2 regions of the Azospirillum thiophilum genome follow, and region 2 is predicted to be linked to the other one. Evidence: riboswitches for the same ligand, from Rfam matches in the RefSeq annotation. Region 2 holds a riboswitch; the other holds the start of a gene.
What was found. A riboswitch is a leader RNA that binds a small molecule or an ion and turns the genes downstream of it on or off. The one in region 2 is predicted to bind thiamine pyrophosphate.
Positions count from the first base shown of each region.

Region 1 (7,501 bases), 1.3 Mb from region 2:
GAAGGCGCCCAGCGGCATCACCGCGGCGGCGCCCAGGTCGGCCAGCTTGCGGCAGGTCACCGGATCGTCGTTGCAGTAGGGCAGCACGACGAAGCCGTCATTCACCAACTCCTCCGTCGCGCGCAGCAGTTCCTCCACGTCGGGATAGAGCAGCTCGCGGTCGCCGATCACCTCCAGCTTGATCCAGGGGGTATCCAGCGCCTCGCGCGACAGCTGCGCGGTCAGCACGGCCTCCTTGGCGGTCATGCAGCCGGCGGTGTTGGGCAGCAGCCCGACCGGGCCGCCCGGCCGCCCGGCGGTGGCGCGGGCCAGCACGTCGACCAGGCTTTCCGAATAGCCGTCCAGGCTGATGCGCCGGATCGCCAGCGTGACCAGCTCGCTGCCGCTGGCCGCCAGCGCGTCGAGCATGACCTGCTGGTTCGGATAGCCGGCGGTGCCCAGGAACAGGCGCGAACCGAAGCTGCGCCCGGCGATGACTAGGGGGTCGGCGGGAATGGTTTGGGACATGGAATCAGGACCTTCGCAAAGGCGCTTCCCCGTTTTCGGAGGAAGGGAGATGTCGGGGGGCTGCCGCCCTGGTTCAGCCGCCCTGGATCGGGCGGACGATCTCCAGGCTGTCGCCCGGCCGGAGCGCGGTGCCGGCCCACTGGCGGCGGGGAACCACCGTGCCGTTGAGGGCGACGGCGACGCCGCGGGTTCCCTCGGCGATGCCGCGGGCGGCCAGCAGTTCGGCGACAGAGGCGGCGGCGAGCGGCTCGTCGCGGCCGTTGACGCGGAGGACGGCGCTCATGCGGCGGCTCCCGCCAGGACGAAACGGTCGGCGGCGAACGGGCGCAGCAGCGGATCGGTCTCCCCGGTCAGCACCAGCCGGGCGATGCCATCGGCGGTCACCGGGGTCAGCAGGATGCCGTTGCGGTGGTGGCCGGTGGCATGGATCAGGCCGGGAATCCCGCTGTCGCCCAGGACCGGCGCATCGTCGCGGCTGCCGGGGCGGAAGCCGGCCCAGGCCTCTTCGATCGGCAGTTCGGCGATGCCCGGAAGCGCCCGCCATGCCCCCTCCAGCAGGGCGAACTGGCCGCCCGCGGTGAGGCGGTCGTCGAAGCCGCGCTCCTCCGTCGTGGCGCCGATCAGCAGCCGGCCGTCCAGCCGCGGGATCAGGTAGGTACCGGGCGTCCACACCACATGGCGCAGCAGCGGCAGCCGCGGGTCCATGCGCAGGCAGACCATCTGCCCCTTCACCGGCCGCACCGGCGGCCTTGCCACGGGCGGCAGGCCGGGCACCCCGGCCGACCAGGCGCCGGCCGCCAGCACAACCCGGTCGGCCCGGTGCAGGCTTCCGGCGACACGCACCCCAATGGCACGACCGCCCTCCACCGCCAGCGCGACGTCGCCGCATTGCTCGTGCAGGCGGGCACCGGCAGCCTCCGCGGCGCGGCGCAAGGCGGTGGCGACCTTCCGGTTGTCGACCTGATGGTCGCCGGAACAGAACAGGGCGCCGGCGACGCCGGGTTGCAGATAGGGCTCGCGCCGCCGCACCTCGGCCCCGCCCAGCCACTCCACCGGCAATCCGAGATCGCGCTGGAAGCCGTGCAGGAAGCGGACCTTGGCGGCATCGTCGGCATTGAGCGCGATGACCATGGTGCCTTCGCTGCGCAGATCGACCGGCAGGCCGCTCGCCGCCTCCAGGTCGCGGGCGAAGTCCGGCCACAGCGCCTGCGAGGCGCGGGTCAGCGGCAGCAGTCCCTCCTCGCCCGGCTCGGTCTCGACGCAGGCGGCCAGCATGCCGCCGGCGGCATGGGTGGCGCCGCGACCGGCCTCCCCCCGTTCGAACAGCTCGACGCGGCAGCCGGCCGACGCCAGCCTCCAGGCGATGGCGAGGCCGATGCAGCCGGCGCCGATGATGGCGACGGACGGGCGGGCTCCCGAGTCGGGAGCGGAAAACGGATGTGGTTCGGGCGCATCGATCATGCGGCGGCTCCCTTCGCTGGAATTACCCAGACAGGTTCGATGGGTGTGTTCTCAGCCGCGCGACCACCGCGCGGCACCCCAGGCCTATGTTTTTGCCTTATGCCAACATTCAGCTGGCCCTACAAGCGGAATCGCGGCCCCGCTGCGGCAGGACCGGCGACACCGGGACGGACCCAGGGGCGCCTTTTCCCGTTTGTCCAGCCCGGATCGAACCGGATAGCCCCTTCCGCAGCATGGGCTTGCACCGCCGCAACCCTTCATGCTCCCATGCCGGTACGCCGCATCATCGAGAAAGGGACCGGACGCGACGATGGAGTATGCCTTCACCACCGTCGGCGACCGCGACGGGATCCTGCTGTCCGGCCGCTGCACCTACGAGGACGGCAACCGCTTCCACGACATGCTGCGCGACTGGGACTTCCTGGCAAGGCCGATGGTGCCGCTGGACCTGCGGTTCGTCTCCTTCATCGACTCCGCGGCCATCGGCATGCTGTTCATCCTGGCCAACCGCTGCCGCGAGGCCGGCGGCCACATCGTCGCCAGCGGTGCCGCCCCCCACATCGTTCGTGCGCTCCGCCGCGCCACGCTGGAACGCTATATCGAGCTCAGGTAAGGGGAGCTCAGGCAAGGGACGCCCCGGAACGCGGATACGAAAAAGCCCGCTCGGTCTTTCGACCTGCGGGCCTTTCGTCGTTCCCGTATCCCCGGGATGGTCCCATCTGCATGGGAGTGGTGCGGTCGAGAAGACTCGAACTTCCACGGGTTGCCCCACAGCGACCTCAACGCTGCGCGTCTACCAATTCCGCCACGACCGCACGAGGCTGGTAGCCCCGACCTGCGCTTGCGCGCCTCATCGGGTGGAGCGGGTAGATATCAGCTTCCCGAGGGTCGATCAAGCGCTACAATCATCATCCGCGAAGAAAAATGCGAACGGCCCCTCATCCCTTCTTCCAAACCCTTCTGCCCGACCCTTCTGCCGAGACCCTATCGAATGACATCCGTGACCAGCCTGCCCGCCAGTCCGATCCCGTCCGACACCCCCGCCGGCCTCCGCCCCGCCGCACTTCCCCCGGTCGAGTGGCGCATCTCCGACCGGCCGGTCCCCTACCCCGAGGCGATCGCCGAGATGGAGGCCCGCGTGGAGGCGATCCGCGCCGGCACCGCGCCGGAGATGGTGTGGCTGCTGGAGCATCCGCCGCTCTACACCGCCGGCACCAGCGCCCGGGACGAGGATCTGCTGGAGGCCGACCGCTTCCCGGTCTACCGCACCGGCCGCGGCGGCCAGTACACCTACCATGGGCCGGGCCAGCGGGTGGCCTATGTGATGCTGGACCTGAAGGCGCGCGGCGCCGACATCCGCGCCTATGTCCACGATCTGGAGGAGTGGATCATCCGCACGCTTTCCTCCTTCACCATCAGGGGGGAGCGGCGCGACGGCCGCGTCGGCATCTGGGTCGACAAACAGCCCTATGGCGGCGTGAGGGGCCAGGAGGACAAGATCGCCGCCATCGGCGTGCGGGTGCGGCGCTGGGTCAGCTTCCACGGCATCGCCCTGAACGTCGAGCCGGACCTCGGCCATTTCGGCGGCATCGTTCCCTGCGGCATCGCCGGGCATGGCGTCACCTCCATCGTCGCGCTGGGCCAGCTGGTGACGATGGAGGACGTCGATTCCGCCCTGATCGCGGCATGGCCGGAGGTGTTCGGCGGCCCGATGCGGGGCGAGGAGGGCGAGGACACAGGCGCCTGAACGGCCCCGGTCAGTATTTCTTGAACCCGCCGCCGGCCGGCGTCGCGGCCTGTCCGGCAGCGGGATTGACGCGCGGATCCTTGTTGTCCATCGACTGCACCGTGCAGCCGGCGGAATCGCCGTTGCGGAACAGGTAGATCTTCTTGGGATCGGCCTTCTTGCCGGGATCGTGCAGGTTCAGGCCGTGGCCGAAGGCGACGCCCATCACCTGCCCGTTGAAATAGGCGCGGAACCGCATCGGCGTGATCTCGCCGAAGCGCAGGGCGGCGCAGTCCTTGCTCAATTCCTTCTCGAACGTGCCGGCCTTGCGCCAGTCCTCCTTGGAGCGGATCGTCATCCATTGCGGCGGCAGCGCGAACTGCACGATGGGCGGCGCGAAGGGAAGCTGGGCACCCGGCTGGGGCGGCGCCAGATGGCCGGGCTCGGTCCGCTCCAGCGGCCCGGCCAGCGCCGGGGCGGCCGCCATCGGGCCTGAAATGGACAGAACCAGGATCAGGGCCGCCAGCCGGCGGCACGGATCAAATCCGGACATCGACCCCCCGCTCCCCGAAAGGCTCGACCGGCTTTTCCTTGGCCGGGGCGGTGGGCGGAGCGGACGGGACCGCTGTCCCGGCGCCCAGCCGCCCGGACAGGGTGAGCGACAGGTCCAGCGTCTCCCCGACCGCCGGGGTGTTGCGCGGCGACAGGACCACCGTGCCTTCCAGCCCGTCCGGCGGCCCGGTCATCGCCCCGGCCAGCACCTCCATGAGAGGGCCGAGACCATCGGCGGGAATGCCGTCGGCCTCGACCGTCAGCCCCCGGCCCGGCCGGATGGCCGAGCGCAGCGCGCCGATCACGGCGGCGAGGCCATCGCTCCCCCCCTCGGCCGGCACATGCGCCAGGACCAGGGCTGCCTCCTCGAAACAGGGTGACGCAGGGCCATCCGCCACGCGGAGACCGATGCCGCGCACCTCGACCGCCACATCCCCGGCACCTCCGCCCTCCGTCACCGGACCAAAGTCACCGGCAGGACCATCCAGCGCCGCCACCGCGGCCCGGCGCTCCGCATCGCTGAAACGCCCGGCAAGCGCGGCCTCCGCCGCAGCCACGCCGTCCGCCTCCATTCCGAACACCGTCAGCAGCCGCCCGAGGTCGCGCGCCACCGCCTGGATCGCCGGACCCAATTGCCCCGCAAGGCCGGCAGGGAAGCCGCCGGACGGTCCGGCCAGCGCGTCGTCCACCATCCCCGCCGCAAGGCTGAGACGGACTGCAGGCTCACCGCCCGGCGGCACCGGGGGCATGTTACGGGCAGCAGGCGGCGCCGGCTTGCGGACAGCTTTTCCCTTCGCCTCCGCCGCCTTGGCGAAGACGCCGGCAAGCATGGCCTTCATGCCCGCTACGTCGCTCACATCCTGGCTCCAGTCCCCGAACCGCAAAAGCGCTGCGGCCTCCAGCATGCCGCCATCATGGTTAGCGGAACGCTAATGCCGCGCCTACAGTGTCGGCCGCTGCTCGAACCCGGCCATTCCGGGATCCTGATCGGGCTCGGCCACCAGGTCGCGGACGATGGCGGCGGGCGGGCCGCGGCGGCAGGCGTCCAGCATGCGGTCGACGGCGTCGGCAGGGCCGGCGAACAGTGCCTCAACCGTGCCGTCGGCGCGGTTGCGCACCCAGCCGGTCAGCCCCAGCCCGCCCGCAGTGTCGACGGTCCATCCGCGGTACCATACACCCTGCACCCTGCCCAGGATGCGGACACGCACCGCCTTGCGCCCGTCCGCGCTCATGCGGCACCGCCATCTGCTGGATTGCCGCCGGCAGGACTGCCGCCGACGCCCGCGGCGGCGCGCTTGCCCGCCTCCTCGTCCAGCAGGGCCTTGCGCGACAGTTTGCCGATCATCGTCTTGGGCAGCTCCCGGCGGAATTCCACGACCTTGGGCATCTCGATGGGCGACAGCTTGTCCTTCAGGAAGCTGATCAGCTCGCCCGCGGTCAGGCTCTGGCCCTCGTCAAGCCGCACATAGGCCTTCACCGTCTGGCCGCGATACTCGTCGGGCATGCCGGCCACCACGCATTCGGCGACCGCCGGATGCAGGTAGATCGCCTCCTCGACGTTGCGGGGATAGACGTTGAAGCCGCTGCACAGGATCATGTCCTTGATGCGGTCGACGATGGTGGTGTAGCCGTCCGTGTCCATCACACCGACGTCGCCGGTGTGCAGCCGGCCGTCCACCAGCGTCTGCGCCGTCTCGTCCGGGCGGCGCCAGTATCCCTTCATCACCTGCGGGCCGCGGATGCAGACCTCGCCCTTCTCGCCGGGGGGCAGGACGCGCCGCGGTTCCTCCAGGCTGACGATCTCGACGATGGTGCCGGGCAGCGGCAGGCCGATGGAGCCCTTCTTCTCGCTGTGCTGCACCACCGGATTGACGGTGGCGACCGGCGAGCATTCCGACAGACCGTAGCCCTCGACCAGCGTGCAGCCGGTGACGCGCTCGAACGCCTCCTTCACCTCAAGCGGCAGCGGCGCCCCGCCCGACATGCAGAAGCGGATGGAGGACAGGTCGAACTCCTTCAGGCGCTTGTGATGGTTGATCGCCGTGTAGATGGTCGGCACGGCGGGGAACAGGGTGATCCGCTCCGTCTCCAGCGTGCGCATCACCTGCTCCAGCTCGAAGCGCGGCAGCAGGACGATCTCCGCCCCCAGATGCAGGCCGAAATTCATCACCGCGGTCATGGCGAAGACGTGGAACAGCGGCAGCACGCCCAGCATGCGCTCCTGTCCGTCATCGGTGCCTTCGCCGGGCTTGCGTTCCTTGGCCGCGTACCAGGTCGCGCACTGGACGGTGTTGGCGTAGAGGTTGGCATGGGTCAGCATGGCGCCCTTGGGCACGCCGGTGGTGCCGCCGGTGTATTGCAGCACCGCCACGTCGTCCCGCGGGTCGATGGCGACCGGAGCCGGCTGGCCGTCATTGTCGATCAGCCGGGCGAAGGGAATGTGACGGTCGTCGCGCGGGATCGCCGCGATCTCCGACCGCTTGGCGATGGGGAACAGCCAGTTCTTGGGGAAGGGCAGGATGTCGGCCATGCGGCAGACGACCAGCCGCTTCAGCCCGGACTCATCCAGCATCCGCGCCATCTTGCCGTAGAGCAGCTTCAGGTCCAGCGTGACCATCAACTCGATGTCGCTGTCGCCGATCTGGTGGACCAGCTCGCGTTCGGCATAGAGCGGGTTGAAATTCACCACCACGCCGCCGGCCTTCAGGATGCCGAAGAAGGCGATGACGTAATAGGGCGTGTTGGGCAGGAACAGCCCGACCCGCGTGCCCTTCCCCACCCCGATCGCCTGGAAGCCGCGCGCGGCGCGGTCCACCAGCCGGCCCAGCTCGCGATAGCTGGTGCGCTTGCCCAGGAAATTCAGGCAGGGCCTGTCGCCGTGGCGGGCCGCCGCCCCGTCCAGCAGCTCGGTCAGCGGCCTGACCGGAATCGGCATCGCCCAGTCGACCGTCGGCGGGTACGACGCCAGCCATGGATGATCGGGCAGTGTGCGGACGGCTTCCGCCATGTGCGTGTCCTCCCCCAGCGTCCTGTTCTTCCGATGCCGGTTTCTCCCGGCACCTGCGACGATCCTACGCCCGATCCCCATCCCTGGGGAGCGGAGGATCGTCCCCTGTGAATGGAGATGGGAACGCGCGGGGGATGGACAAGAAGCGGGCGGATGCCCCGGGTCAGCGCGGCCGGCGCAGGCGGTGCAGCACCTCCACCGCCATCCATTCGGCAAGCGCCCCGTCCTCGCCATCCAGGAACACGGCG
Region 1 is NZ_CP012401.1:1,353,034-1,360,534, reverse strand. It holds gene thiG (thiazole synthase) at 1-507, opposite strand, end outside; gene thiS (sulfur carrier protein ThiS) at 581-790, opposite strand; gene thiO (glycine oxidase ThiO) at 787-1,968, opposite strand; TPP riboswitch at 1,960-2,059, opposite strand; gene AL072_RS06260 (STAS domain-containing protein) at 2,279-2,581, shown strand; tRNA gene AL072_RS06255 (tRNA-Leu) at 2,699-2,783, opposite strand; gene lipB (lipoyl(octanoyl) transferase LipB) at 2,960-3,715, shown strand; gene AL072_RS06245 (hypothetical protein) at 3,726-4,247, opposite strand; gene AL072_RS06240 (hypothetical protein) at 4,234-5,103, opposite strand; gene AL072_RS06235 (acylphosphatase) at 5,188-5,478, opposite strand; gene AL072_RS06230 (long-chain-fatty-acid--CoA ligase) at 5,475-7,253, opposite strand; gene AL072_RS06225 (serine hydrolase domain-containing protein) at 7,417-7,501, opposite strand, start outside.
Region 1: another riboswitch for thiamine pyrophosphate. It lies ahead of thiO (glycine oxidase ThiO); the one in region 2 lies ahead of AL072_RS12140 (ABC transporter ATP-binding protein).

Region 2 (7,501 bases):
GGCCAAGCGCGTCCTGGTGGAAAACGGCTTCTCCGGCCCCTTCTCGCAGCTGGAGGACAGCCAGTATGCCCGCCGCAAGGCCGAGATGGTGGAACGCGAGGGGCTGCATGTCATCTCGATGCCGCCCTGCACCGCCCCGGCCTGGGCGCGCCTGACCGGCCACCGGCTGGATCAGGTTGCGACGATGACGCGTGAGGATCTGGTGAAGCTGGGCATGACCCCGCCGGTCGCCTCTCGTTCGCTGATCATCATCCACGAATGGCTGCGCAACATGCGCCAGGCGCTGTCACCCTATCTGCACGACGCCTTCCGCCAGACCGCGACCGCGACCAAGGGCCGCTGACGGTTCCAGGCGCCAGCGTTCAGGCGTTACGAAACGAACAGGGGCGTCCTGCGGGGCGCCCCTGCCCTTTTCCGTTTCCGTTTGCGTTTCTGGACCTCAAGCGGCGCTGCGGGCCGGGCTGGCGCTGTACAGGTTTTCCTTGACCGGTGTCACCGAGCGCACATGATAGCCCGGCCGGGCGCTGAAGCGTCGGTTGGCGCGCTCTGCGGCCTCGCGGTCCGACTCCGCCCACACCAGATAGGTGCGACCGCGCGCCCATTCGGTGGCCAGCGGATGGACGGCATCGATCTCGCCGATCTGCTGGTTCACCACGGTGACCAGCCATTCCTTGTCGCCCGGATTGCGGCGGTCGGTCAGGATCAGGATCTGCGGGCGGCGCTTGGACTGCGCCTCCGTCAGGCGCTGTTGCACTTCGGCCTGCTTGCCGCGCAATTCCACCATGCCACGCACCAACTCGCCGATCTCGGCATGGAGCGCCTCTTCCTCGCGGTGCAGGCGGTGGATGGTGGCATCCAGCTTGTCCAGGTTGGACCGCACGCCACGGACGCGCTGGCGGGACTGCGATACCCGCTGCTCCACCGCCAGCAGCACGTTGCCGAGCCACGCCCCGATGGCGACGATCGCCAGGACGATGATGAAGTTGATCATCATGTGTGGGCACCGGCCTTCGTCCGCACGGTCGCCGGGGCGGATGGCACCCCACCCTTGCGCGCGTCGCCGCGCATGAAGCTCTTCTGGAACCCCATCTTGAAGGGAAAGGCGACCTCGACCATCTGCCGGGCCTCGTCGAAGCTGGAGGCCCAGACCTCCGCCACATTGGCGCAGCGCCAGATCGGGTTGAGCGCCGCCCGTTCCCCGCCCGCTCCCGCCGCGGAGGAAGCCTTCTCCTGGGTGACCGTTGCGGCGAACTTCATCAGTCCGGCCTGCGGGTCGCCGACCTCGTGCACGAACAGCGGCGGCTGTTCGGCCAGATCCTTGATCAGCTTCTCGGCCTTGCGGATGTCGGTTTCCAGCCGGTGGCGGTCCGACGACTGGCTGTTGCGGCGCTGGACCAGCTGGTTGACGCGGTTCTGCAACTCGTGCGCCTCGGCATGCAGCACATAGATGCGGTTCTCGATCTGCTCCAGGCCGCTGCTCTTTTCCAGGATGTTCGGCAGGAAATCCTTCAGCATCATGGCGACCGGGACGGCGGCCAGCATGATGACGACGATGGCGATCAGGAACAGCGTCGTGTTCGACATCCGCCCGCCCGTTCTCCTCCCTGAAACCGGTGCCGTTCCGTCCGCCGGACGCGGTGGAACAGGCATCGCCACAGGTGAACGAGAATCAACGAACAATCCGCGTTCGTCAACGAATCGTCACGGTTCGGTCCGGATTTCGTCCCACAAGACCCGGACGCGGCGCGGGCGTCCGCACAGGCTCAGGACAGCGCCATCTCCGCCACTCGCTTCACCGCGTCGCGCACCGGCCCCGGCCGCGGAACGTCGGCGATGGTGGTGAACCAATGGCCGGGCGGATTGCGGCCGGCGGCGCGGCTCCAGGTCAATGACCGCAGCACCGCCTCCGCCTCCGGCGTGGGCGGCTGCGCCGGGTCGATGCCGTTCATCACCGCCCAGATCCCGGCCCAGCAGCGCCCGACCGACCAGGGATTGTAGCCGCCGCCGCCGACCACCAGCACCCGCGGCGCCAGCGGCAGCAGCGCCGCCACCGCCTCCCACAGCGCGCGGTTGGACAGCTCCAGCCGGCTCAGCGGATCCTCGGCCAGAGCATCGGCCCCGGTCTGGATCACCATCGCCTGCGGGCGGAAGGCACGGGCCAGCGGCAGGACCGCCGCCTCCATCACATGCACCATCTCGCTGTCGTTGAAGCCGGGCGGCACCGGCAGGTTGCGGGCCAAGCCGCCGGCCCGGTCCTCCGCCTTGCCGGTGTAGGGCCAGCGCCCATCCTCGTGGACCGAGACGGTCAACACCCGGTCGTCGTCGGCGAACGCCTCCTCCACCCCGTCGCCGTGATGGGCGTCGAGATCGACATACAACACCCGCTCCAGCCCATGGTCGAGCAGTTCCAGGATTCCGAGAACCGGCGCGTTGAAGTAGCAGAAGCCGCTGGCCCGGTCGCGGCGCGCATGATGGGTGCCGGCGGCCGGGGCATAGACCAGACCGGCCGGCCGGTCCCCCAGCAGCCGCGCCGCCTGGAGCGCCGAGCCGCTGCTGTGGGCCGGCCGCCGGTACATCTCGGCGAAGACCGGGTTTTCCAGCTTGCCGAGATTGTGGCGGGCCGCCGTCGCCTCGTCCACCCGCTGCTCGGCCTCGGCCCGCTTCAGCGCCGCGATGTAGTCGAGGGTATGGAAGCGCGCCAGTTCGCGTTCGCTGGCGACATGGGTTTCGAGATAGACCTGATCCGGCAGCCATCCCATGGCGCGGCTGAGGTCGATGGCGGTCGAGACGCGCGGGATCGCCAGCGGGTGCTTCGGCCCATAGGTCGAGCCGCGATAGATCTCGCCGCCGATGAACAGCGGGGTGCGGAACGGCGTGGTCAGGGGAGGGACTCCGTCATGTCCGCCACAAACTAGGCGGCGCCGCGGCCCGGTCAAGCGCTGATGGCTCAAGCGCTGAAGGCGCTTCCGCAGGACGGGAGCCGGTGCCGGCGATGCTTGCGGTCACGGATCGTCCGCGCCTATAGTCGCCGCCTTCACTGGGGGGAGCCGATGGGCGGCTGAGAGGTTCCGTTGCGGAACGACCCCTGGAACCTGATCCGGTTCATGCCGGCGTAGGGATCAGTGATGCCAGACAAGACGCATCCCCGGACCTGCCCCACCTCCCCGCGCCCGTGTCCGCGCCCGTGTCCGCGATGACCCCGCTGTCGGTCACCATCGCCGGGGCACGGCTGACCTATGGCGGCACGCTGCTGTTCTCCGACCTGACGCTGGAGTTGCCGGCGGGGAAGACCACCTGCCTGCTGGGGCCGAGCGGCGTCGGCAAGACCACGCTGCTGCGCATCCTCGCCGGGCTGGCCGAGCCGGAGCCGCCCACCGCCGTCGTCACCGGCGACCGCCGGCCGCTGGCCGGCCGCATCGCCTACATGGCGCAGCAGGATCTGCTGCTGCCCTGGCTGACGGTCCTGGACAATGTGCTGCTGGGCGACCGGCTGCGCCACCGCCGACCCGATGCCGCGCGGGTGGAGCGCGCCCGCGCCCTGCTGGAGCGCGTCGGGCTGGCGGGCCGCGAGCGCGACCGGCCCGCCGCCCTGTCCGGTGGCCAGCGGCAGCGCGTGGCGCTCGCCCGCACGCTGATGGAGGACAAGCCGCTGGTCCTGATGGACGAGCCCTTCTCGGCGCTCGACGCCATCACCCGCCTGCGCCTCCAGGAGACGGCGGCGGAGACGCTGGCCGGCCGCACCGTGCTGATGGTCACCCACGACCCGCTGGAGGCGCTGCGGCTCGGCGACCGCCTGCATGTGATGACCGGCCGCCCCGCCACCATGGGGCCGGCGCTGGAGCCTGCCGGCGCGGTCCCGCGCCGCGTCGACGATCCCGCCCTGCTGGCGCTCCAGGCCGAGCTGTTGCGGAGGCTGGCCGAATGAAGGCGCTGCTGCGCGCCGCGGTCACCCTCGCCGTGCTGGCCGCCGGCTGGCAGGCGCTGGTCTGGGCCACCGGCCTGCCGCGCTACCTGCTGCCCGGGCCGCTGGCGGTGGCCGACGCCATGCGACGGCAGGCGCCGCTGCTGCTGAACCACGGGCTGACCACGCTGGCCGAGATCCTGATCGGGCTGGTCGCCGGCGTGGCGTTGGGCACGGTCAGCGCGCTGTTGCTGGCGCGCTTCCGCACCGCCCGGCGCTGGCTGATGCCGCTGCTGCTGGTCAGCCAGGCGATCCCGGTCTTCGCGCTGGCGCCGCTGCTGGTGCTGTGGCTGGGCTACGGCATGGCGTCCAAAATCGCCATGGCGGTGCTGGTCATCTATTTCCCGGTGACGACGGCGCTGTTCGACGGGCTGCGCCGCACCGATCCGGGCTGGCTCGACCTTGCCCGCACCATGGGCGCCTCGCCCGCCGCCATCCTGTGGACCATCCGCCTGCCGGCCGCCCTGCCCGCCTTCTGGTCCGGCGTGCGGGTGGCCGCCGCCGTCGCCCCCATCGGGGCGGTGATCGGCGAATGGGTCGGCTCCTCCTCCGGCCTCGGTTACCTGATGCTGCATGCCAACGCCCGCATGCAGATCGACCTTCTGTTCGCCGCCGTGCTGGTGCTGGGGCTGTTCGCGGTGACGCTCTATGCCGCGGTCGACGCCCTCGCCCGGCGCGCGCTGCCCTGGCAATCCGACACCCAGCCGGCCGATGACGCCGAATCATGATTCAACCCCCGAAGGGAAGAGACGCCCGATGAAGCACCTGTTCGCCGCCGGCCTGATGGCCGCCAGCCTGATGACGTCGCTGCCGGCGCTGGCTCAGGACAAGCTGTCCGTGATGCTGGACTGGTTCGTCAACCCGGACCATGCGCCGCTGGTCGTCGCCCAGGAAAAGGGCTTCTTCAAGGATGCCGGGCTCGACGTGACGCTGACCGCGCCGGCCGATCCCAACGACCCGCCCAAGCTGGTCGCCGCCGGCAAGACCGACCTCGCCGTGTCCTACCAGCCGCAGCTGATCCTGCATGTGGCAGAGGGGCTGCCGCTGGTCCGCGTCGGCACGCTGGTCTCCACGCCGCTGAACTCGGTCGTCGTGCTGCGCGACGGGCCGGTGAAGACGCTGAAGGACCTGAAGGGCCGCAAGATCGGCTTCTCCATCGCCGGATTCGAGGACGCGCTGCTCGGCGCCATGCTGGAGAAGCACGGGCTGAGCCTGAAGGACGTCGAGCTGGTGAACGTCAACTTCTCGCTGTCGCCATCGCTGCTGTCGGGGCAGGTCGACGCGGTGGTCGGCGCCTTCCGGAACTTCGAGCTGAACCAGATGGAGATCGAGAAGCATCCCGGCCGCGCCTTCTATCCCGAGGAGGAGGGCGTCCCGCCCTATGACGAGCTGATCCTGGTCGCGCAGAAGGGCAAGACCGACGATCCGCGCTTCAAGCGCTTCCTGTCGGCGGTGGAGCGGGCGACGCTCTACATCCTCAACCATCCGGAGGAGGCGCAGGCCGCCTTCGTCAAGGACCGGCCGGAGCTGAACGACGAGCTGAACCGCCGCGCCTGGGCCGACACGCTGCCGCGCTTTGCCCATAGCCCGGCCGCCCTGGATGCCGAGCGCTATACCCGCTTCGCCGAGTTCCTCAAGGCACGCGGCCTGATCAAGACGGTGGCCCCGGTCGACCAATATGCGGTCGTGGTGAAGTAAGCCGCACCCTGCGGCGTTGCCAACCGGCCCGGCGGAGCGTTACCTAGAAGGCAACCGCTCCGCTGCCGCATGGCAGCCATGGGGCAAAGGACGGCAGGCGGTCGGAAAAGACGGCCGGAAAAAGACGGGAGACGCCGGGAAATGCAGATCAAGACCATCCTGCTGCACATGGCCAACGACGACGCCCACGCCGGCCGCCTTGCCGTCGCCGTGGCGCTGGCCAAGCGCTTTTCCGCGCATATCCAGGCGCTCTACATCGCCACCCCGGTGTCGATGCCGGCGGGCGCCACCGGCCGCGCCGCCTCCTACGGCTTCATGGCGGAGGCCACCGCCATCGCCCATGAGAATGCCGAACGGATCGAGCGGGAAGTGCGCCAGGCGTTGGACGGCCTGTCCTATGATTGGTCGGTCGAGGAGGGCGACCATGTCGAGTTGCTGACGGAACGGGCCTCCTACGCCGATCTGGTCGTGGTGGCGCAATCGGCCGCCGTGCGCGCGGGGGAGCGGGTGTCGCTGCACCACATCCCCGACCGCCTGCCGCTGGAGACCGGCACCCCGGTGCTGGTCCTGCCGCCCGGCCTGCCGGCCACCGCCCCGATCGGCCGCAATGCCCTGATCGCCTGGAAGAACAGCCGCGAATCGGCCTGCGCCGTTCGCGCCGCCATGCCCTTCCTGGAGACGGCCGAGTCCGTCATCGTCCTCTGCGTCGACCCGCCCGGCCAGCGCACCAGCGAAGCGGCGGCCCTCGTCGAGTGGCTGCACCGACACGGCATCACCGCCCGACCGCAATCGGTCATCGCGTCCGGCGGCGAGGTCGGCGACATGATCCTGTCCTGCTGCGCCGACCAGGGCGCCGACCTGCTGGTGATGGGCGCCTACGGCCATTCCCGTCTGCGCGAACTGGTTCTGGGCGGCGCCACCCGCTCCGTGCTGGAAGGGCTGTCACTGCCGGCGCTGCTGTCTCACTGACGAACCGGGCGAGGGAGCAAGAGGGCAAGAGGGCCAGTGGGGCGACCGCCCCCTCCGGCCTTTGCTCAACCGAACAGCTGCCCGTGCAGTGCCTGCCAACTGTCCCGGTCGGGCGCCAGCAGGATGCTGCCCTTCAGCAGGCCGGGCCGGTAAGGCGTCCCGTCGATCAGTGCCGAATGGCCGCCGGCCTCGGCATGCATCAGCACGCCGGCCGCATGATCCCACGGCATCAGCCGGTGATAGAGCGAGTAGTGCGCCCGGCCGTCCAGCAGCCGCAGATACTCCTGCGCGGCGCTCGACAGGCAGACACGCTCGCCCAGCCCGCTGCTGCGCTCCTCCAGCCGCCGCCCCATCTCCTCGCCGCAGAAGCGGGTGGACAGCGCGCCGGTCATCTGCGGCAGCGGCACCGCGGGCGCAACATGGACCCGGCGTCCGTCGAGCAAGGCGCCCTGCCCCTTCACCGCGGTCGCCATCCGCCCGTCGACCGGATCGTGAATCCAGCCGGCCAGCGTCTCGCCCTTGCAGGCGAGGGCGACGATCACCGCGAACATCGGCCGTCCCTGGGCGAAATTGATGGTGCCGTCCACCGGGTCGACGATCCAGACCGGGTCGTCGCCATGGATGCGGTCGAGCACGCGTTCGTCCTCCGATGCCGCCTCCTCGCCGATCACCCGGCTGCCGGGCAGCAGTGCCGACAGTGCCGGGGTCAGCGCCCGTTCCGCAGCCTCGTCCGCCAGGGTGACGAGATCGGTCGGCCCGGTCTTCTCCCGGATGCCGGACGCGTCGAGCCTCTGGAAATAGGGCATGATTTCCGTTTGGGCGACGGATCGGATCAGGTCGGAAACCCGGTCGATGTCGGGAAGGGTGAAGCCC
Region 2 is NZ_CP012401.1:2,631,464-2,638,964, forward strand. It holds gene AL072_RS12120 (hypothetical protein) at 1-343, shown strand, start outside; gene AL072_RS12125 (hypothetical protein) at 440-994, opposite strand; gene AL072_RS12130 (hypothetical protein) at 991-1,584, opposite strand; gene AL072_RS12135 (acetoin utilization protein AcuC) at 1,764-2,951, opposite strand; TPP riboswitch at 3,031-3,137, shown strand; gene AL072_RS12140 (ABC transporter ATP-binding protein) at 3,194-3,925, shown strand; gene AL072_RS12145 (ABC transporter permease) at 3,922-4,689, shown strand; gene AL072_RS12150 (ABC transporter substrate-binding protein) at 4,718-5,659, shown strand; gene AL072_RS12155 (universal stress protein) at 5,801-6,628, shown strand; gene AL072_RS12160 (inositol monophosphatase family protein) at 6,694-7,501, opposite strand, start outside.